2 regions of the Streptomyces sp. NPDC001508 genome follow, and region 1 is predicted to be linked to the other one. Evidence: riboswitches for the same ligand, from Rfam matches in the RefSeq annotation. Region 1 holds a riboswitch; the other holds the start of a gene.
The links. Region 1 has a riboswitch for glycine ahead of gcvP (aminomethyl-transferring glycine dehydrogenase). Riboswitches for the same ligand answer to the same signal wherever they lie in the genome.

Region 1 (3,394 bases):
AGCGGCCGTCGCCCGCCGAGCGGCACTGGCCCGCGGGGCACGACGTGCGGCACGCCGACCACGGGCACGGTTGGGTGCAGGGCAGCGGCCTGGGGCGGGTCACGGTGCGCTTCGAGACACCCGGGTCCGAGCCGGGGCGGGTGCGGACGTTCCGGGTCGACGATCCCGGCCTGGAGCCGGCGGATCCGCTGCCGCTGGTGCCCGGGGGAGCGCAGGGGAGTGGGGGCGGACCTGTGGTGGGGCCGGGTGGTGGTGGGCCGGCGGTGGTGCGAGGCAGCGGCTGAAGCGGGGGCCCCGGGCGGGCTGAGCGCGGGGTGAGTTTCGCCGTTGGCGCCGTTGGGGCCAGGTGGGTTGTGCGGCTGGCGCCGCGGGGATGCTCGGCTGGAGGTTGTGTGGGGGCTGAGGGGCCGCGGTGGGGGCGGGCCGGGGGTGCTGCGGTGGGCCGGGGTGCTGGTGTCGGGAGGTGGCTGGCGGGGGCAGGGCGGGGTGGGCGTCGGGTGGTTGAGGTGTTGGGCGGCGCAGGGGTGGGGGCGGATGCTGGCGGGGCGGCAGGCGTGCGGGTGTCGTCGCGGGGGTGCTCGCGGTCGTGTGGGGGCTGAGGTGGGCCGGGGTGCAGGTGTCGGAGGAGGTTGGTGGAGGCAGGGCGGGGTGGGCGTCGGGTGGTTGAGGTGTTGGGCGGCGCAGGTGTGGAGGGCCGATGCTGGCGGGGCGGCGCGGGCATGGGGCGGATGCTGGCTGCGGCGGTGGCCGTGTGGGGCATGTGTGCGGCTGGCGTCGCGAGGGCGGTCGGCTGGTGTGTGGGGATGAGGTGCCCTGTGGTGGGTGCAGGGTTCGGGTGTCGGAGGAGGTTGGTGGAGGCAGGGCGGGGTGGGCGTCGGGCCGTTGAGGTGTTGGGTGGCGCAGGTGTGGGGGTGGATGTTGGCGGGGCGGCGCGGCATGGGGCGGATGCCGGTGGGGTGTGGGGGCTGTGTGAGGGGAGGTGTGGGCTCGTCGGCCGGGACCACGGGGTGTGGGGAGGGGTTCTCGGCGGGTTGGCCGGCGGTGGGTGCGGATGTGCGGGCAGTGTTTGCGGGGCCGCCGGGGGGAAGTGGCGGGGAGTGGTCTGCGGTGTGGTGGGCCTTGGGTGGTTCGGCGGGGCGGGGTGTGTGGGGGGAGTGAGCCTCGGTGGTATGGGAGTTGTTGGGTGGGCTGAGCCCGGTGGGCATTGGTTGGGGGTGTTGGGCCGTACCGGGGGTGTCAGGGTTCGTCGTGGCCTGCGAGGTTGCCGAAGTCGTGGTCCGGGTGCGGGGGCGGTGGTGCGGCCACGTCCAGGCCGTAGTGGTGGTAGAGCTGGAGTTCCTGCTCGGGGGAGAGGTGGCGGCCGACGCCGAAGTCGGGGGCGTCCTTGATGAGGGCGCGGTCGAAGGGGACGCGCAGGGTGCCCTCGACCAGCTCACTGGGCTCAAGGGGGACGAAGGCGTCCCTGGAGAACAGGCCCGTCCGTATGGCCGCCCACTCCGGCACGCCCGTGGCATCGTCGAGGTAGACCTCGTCAATGGTGCCGATCTTGGTGCCGTTGCGGTCGAACGCCTTGCGGCCGATCAGGTTGCGCGGATCGATGTCGGTCTGCACGGGCCCTCCTCATGGCGCAAATCATTCGTAAGCACTACAAAAGAGCAGATTTGAGGAGGCGGCCACTCGAAGCCCTGGCGTTGACCTCGCTGGTAGGCTGGCAAGCGGCTGCTGATCCCGTGCGGGAGAGTCCTCCGGACAACGTCGGAGGCGCCGAAGGAGCAAATCCTCCCCGGAATCTCTCAGGCTCACGTACCGCATGGACGAGGTCACTCTGGAAAGCAGGGCGGGTGTCGACGGCTCCCGCTCTCACCGACGGGGAAAGCCGCCCACCCTCGGGTGACGTGGTGAAGCTCTCAGGTCGAGATGACAGAGGGGGAGGCCGTCGGGGTGCCCGCGCCGGGGCGCCCCTCGAAGGTCGCGTCAGACCAGGAGGCCTCCGCAATGACCGCCCATCGCACTCCGCTCTCCGAGCTCGAACAGGGCACCCCCTTCGAGCAGCGGCACATCGGGCCCGACCAGGAGGCGCGGGCCAAGATGCTCGCGCAGGTCGGCTACGGCTCGCTCGACGAGCTGACCGCCGCCGCCGTACCGGATGTGATCAAGAACGCCGACGGGCTCGACCTGCCGGGCGCGCGCACCGAGCCGGAGGTGCTCGCCGAGCTGCGCTCCCTCGCCGACCGCAACCAGGTCCTCGGGTCGATGATCGGGCTCGGCTACTACGGCACCTTCACGCCGCCCGTCATCCTGCGCAACGTCATGGAGAACCCGGCCTGGTACACGGCCTACACGCCCTACCAGCCGGAGATCTCGCAGGGGCGGCTCGAAGCCCTGCTGAACTTCCAGACCATGGTCGCCGACCTCACCGGACTGCCCACCTCCGGTGCCTCACTGCTCGACGAGGGCACGGCCGCGGCCGAGGCGATGGCCCTGTCCCGGCGTATGGGCAAGAACAAGAAGGGCCTCTTCCTGGTCGACGCGGACACGCTGCCGCAGACCATCGCCGTGATCCGGACCCGCGCCGAACCCACCGGCGTGGAGGTCGTCGTCGCCGACCTCAGCGAGGGCATCCCGGCCGGGATCGCCGAGCGGGAGATCAACGGCGTACTGCTCCAGTACCCCGGTGCCTCGGGAGCCGTCCGCGACATCGCGCCGGTCGTCAAGCGGGCCCATGAACTCGGTGCGCTCGTCACCGTCGCCGCCGACCTGCTCGCCCTCACGCTGCTGAAGTCGCCGGGCGAGCTGGGCGCGGACATCACCGTCGGTACGACCCAGCGCTTCGGTGTGCCGATGGGCTTCGGCGGGCCGCACGCGGGCTACATGGCCGTGCGCGAGAAGTTCGCGCGCAGCCTGCCGGGCCGTCTCGTCGGCGTATCCGTCGACGCCGACGGGCACAAGGCGTACCGGCTCGCCCTGCAGACCCGTGAGCAGCACATCCGGCGCGAGAAGGCCACCAGCAACATCTGCACCGCGCAGGTGCTGCTCGCGGTGATGGCCGGCCTGTACGCCGTCCACCACGGTCCCGAGGGGCTGCGGGTCATCGCCCGGCGCACTCACCGGTACGCCGCGCTGCTCGCGGCGGGTCTGGCCGGCGGTGGGTTCCAGGCCGTCCACGGCGCCTACTTCGACACGGTGACGGTCAGGGCGCGGGGCCGCGCCGAACGGATCGTCGCCGCCGCGCGTGACAACGGCGTCAATCTGCGCCTGGTCGACGCCGACCACGTCTCGATCGCCTGCGACGAGACGACCGACCGGGACCGGCTCGACGCCGTATGGGCAGCCTTCGGCGTGCGGGGCGACATCGAGGCGCTGGACGCGGCAACCGAGGACGCGCTTCCCGAGG
Region 2 (3,394 bases), on a different contig from region 1:
CACAGTTCGGCCACCGCGTCCGGCGGGAGCGGGGCACCGACCACGCCGCCCGGGTTGACCGCGATGCCGACCTGCGGGGGCAGACCGCGGGCGAACTCCACGGCGGGCGCGATGGTGTACGACATGTGGGAGCCGACGACCTGGCGGAACTGCTCCTCGGAGGTGAAGACCGGCACATGGACCTGCCCGTCGATGTCCACGGTGGGCAGGTCCAGGGGGCCGCTGTTCGGGCCGCCGCCGCTCGGCAGCGGGATCCACAGGAAGCTGCGGCCGAGGACCTCGATGATCCGGCCGCCGGCCGACGGGACGCCGAGCGAGGCCGAGAGCACCTCCTCCAGCTCGTTGCCGGGCCATCCGCCGTGCGGGTGAGGGTGCGCGGGGTGCGCCTGTGCCGGGAAGTCCATCTGCCTACCGCCTGCTGGGAACCGCTGCTGTGGCTGAAAAGGCTAACGGGTGGCGGTGACGGCCTTCACCGTGCGGAGCCGAATCGCCGTACGGAGCCGAATCACCGTACGGAGCCGAATCACCGTACGGAGCCGGTTCAACGTGCGAAACCGACTTCACCGTGCGAAGCCGGTTCGCCGTGCGGAGCCGAATCACCGTACGGAGCCGGTTCAACGTGCGAAACCGACTTCACCGTGCGAAGCCGGTTCGCCGTGCGGAGCCGAATCACCGTGCGGAGCCGAATCACCGTGCGGAGCCGAATCACCGTGCGGAGCCGAATCACCGTGCGAAGCCGATCCGGTGCAGCACATCCGCCGCGTCCCGGTCGAGGAGCACCGCGGAGCCGCAGCCCTCGGGCAGTTCCCCCCGCTCCACCGCGCGCAGCAGCCGGGCCACCGACCTGCGGTGGCGCAGGAAGGCGTGGCCGGAGACGCCCCGCCCGCGCTCGCGCTGCCCGTCGAGCGCCGTCGTGGGCGGCACGTCCAGAAGGATCAGGTGCAGGGTGCCGCCGCGCCGGCGGGCCTCGCGGGCCAGCCAGCCGCGCACCCAGGACTGGGTGCCGCAGTCGTGCACCACGACGCCCTCGCCGGTGCGCAGGGCGCGGCGCAGCGCGGCGTAGTGCGCGAGGCGCACCAGCGGGCGGTACAGCGCGTAGGGCAGCAGCCGCGGGACGCGGGCGTCCCAGCGGTCCCGGGTGTCCTGGGAGTCGATGCGGATGCCGTCGACCGCGCGGTCCATCAGGGTCGACTTGCCGCTGCCGGGCAGGCCGGTGACCACGGCCAGATCATGGCGGCCGAAGACGAGCGCGTGCGGGGTGCGGCCGGCCCGCTCCCGCAGGTCGCGGAGCACCGGGACCGGGTGGTCCGCGCAGGGCTCGGCGGCGGGGGCGCCCGGCTGCCCGGGTAGTGCAAGGCCCGTGGTCGTGGCGTACGCCGTGGTCCTGTTCACCGTGATCGTCCTCCCCTTGGGTCCGGACATCCCATCCCCGTCGAGTGTAAAGAGAAGGTAATGCGTGTGCCTCACGGTGTCGTGCGCGTTCTGCCACAGCACGGTTACGGATCCGGCCTGCCGTGCGGCGGCGATGCGTGCAATGATGAGCCCGCCAACTGCATACCGGCCGTTTGAATCCGCGCGGGAGAGTTCCCAGCAGCCCTGCTGGGACGCCGAAGGAGCAAGTCCCTCCCTTGAATCTCTCAGGCCCCGTTACCGCGCGGGCGAGGCACATCTGAAAAGCGGGCCGCTGTCCGGTGGCCCCACCCAAGGTGCAAGCCGTGACCACGCAGGTGGTCAGGGCGAACCTCTCAGGTTCCGATGACAGATGGGGAGGATCCACCTCGCCTTCCCCACGCCCTGGGAGACATCCGTCCGATGAGCAGTACCGAACACTCAACACCGCGGCATACCGCGCTGGACGCGCTGCACCGCTCGCTCGGTGCGACGATGACCGACTTCGCCGGCTGGGACATGCCCCTGCGCTACGGCTCCGAGCGCGACGAGCACACGGCCGTACGCACAAGGGCCGGCCTCTTCGACCTCTCCCACATGGGAGAGATCGGGGTGAGCGGGCCCGAGGCCGCGGCCCTGCTGAACTTCGCCCTGGTCGGCAACATCGCCTCGGTCGGTGTCGGCCGGGCCCGCTACACCATGATCTGCCGGTCCGACGGCGGCATCCTGGACGACCTGATCGTCTACCGGCTCGCCGAGCGGGAGTTCCTGGTCGTCGCGAACGCCGCCAACGCCCAGGTGGTGCTCGACGCGCTGGTGGAGCGCGGCGCCGGCTTCGACGCGGAGGTCCGCGACGACCGCGACGCCTACGCGCTGATCGCCGTCCAGGGCCCCGAGTCCCCCGGCATCCTGGCCTCCCTCACGGACGCCGATCTGCCGGGCCTGAAGTACTACGCGGGCCTGCCCGGCACCGTCGCCGGCGTGCCCGCGCTGATCGCCCGTACCGGCTACACCGGCGAGGACGGCTTCGAGCTGTTCGTGAAGCCGGAGCACGCCGTGGAGCTGTGGCAGGCGCTGACCAAGGCCGGCGAGGGCGTCGGCCTGGTCCCGTGCGGCCTGTCCTGCCGGGACACGCTGCGCCTGGAGGCGGGCATGCCGCTGTACGGGCACGAGCTGTCGACCTCGCTCACCCCCTTCGACGCCGGGCTCGGCCGGGTGGTGAAGTTCGAGAAGGAGGGCGACTTCGTCGGGCGCGAGGCGCTGCTGGCGGCGTCCGCGCGCGCCGCGCAGGATCCGCCGCGTGTGCTGGTCGGCCTGGTCGCCGAGGGCCGCCGGGTGCCGCGCGCCGGGTACCCGGTCGTCGCGGGCGGCGAGGTGACCGGCGAGGTGACCTCCGGCGCCCCCTCCCCCACGCTGGGCCGGCCCATCGCGATGGCGTACGTCGACGCGGCGCACGCGGCGCCCGGCACGACGGGCGTCGGCGTGGACATCCGGGGCACCCACGAGCCGTACGAGGTCGTGGCGCTGCCCTTCTACCGTCGGCAGAAGTAGACACTGGACCCGCAGGGCGGGCAGCGGCCCCGCCCCGCTGTGATGCCGGGCACACCACCCCGCTCACCTGCGCCTTCCGCCCTCCCCCGTCATCAGCACTCCCTCGCGTACAGGAGAATTCAGGTCATGAGCAACCCCCAGCAGCTGCGCTACAGCAAGGAGCACGAGTGGCTGTCGGCCGCCGAGAACGGCGTCTCGACGGTCGGCATCACGGAGTTCGCGGCCAACGCGCTCGGCGATGTCGTCTACGCCCAGCTCCCGGAGGTCGGCTCCACCGTGACCGCGGGTGAGTCCTGCGGTGAGCTGGAGTCGACCAAGTCGGTGTCGGACCTGTACTCCCCCGTGACCGGTGAGGTCACCGCCGTCAACGAGGACGTCGTGGACGACCCGTCGCTGGTCAACTCGGCCCCCTTCGAGGGCGGCTGGCTGTTCAGGGTGCGCGTCGCCGAGGAGC

Region 2: linked by a shared signal. The riboswitch ahead of gcvT (glycine cleavage system aminomethyltransferase GcvT) and the one ahead of gcvP (aminomethyl-transferring glycine dehydrogenase) in region 1 are both predicted to bind glycine.

Annotation. Positions count from the first base shown of each region.
Region 1 is NZ_JBEPAP010000058.1:47,851-51,244, reverse strand. Features, by position in the region: gene ABT245_RS35700 (DNA polymerase IV) at 1-284, shown strand, start outside; gene ABT245_RS35695 (PRC-barrel domain-containing protein) at 1,237-1,611, opposite strand; glycine riboswitch at 1,724-1,819, shown strand; gene gcvP (aminomethyl-transferring glycine dehydrogenase) at 1,996-3,394, shown strand, end outside.
Region 2 is NZ_JBEPAP010000035.1:11,723-15,116, reverse strand. Features, by position in the region: gene ABT245_RS27335 (enhanced serine sensitivity protein SseB) at 1-404, opposite strand, end outside; gene ABT245_RS27330 (AAA family ATPase) at 724-1,392, opposite strand; glycine riboswitch at 1,567-1,663, shown strand; glycine riboswitch at 1,664-1,772, shown strand; gene gcvT (glycine cleavage system aminomethyltransferase GcvT) at 1,813-2,940, shown strand; gene gcvH (glycine cleavage system protein GcvH) at 3,067-3,394, shown strand, end outside.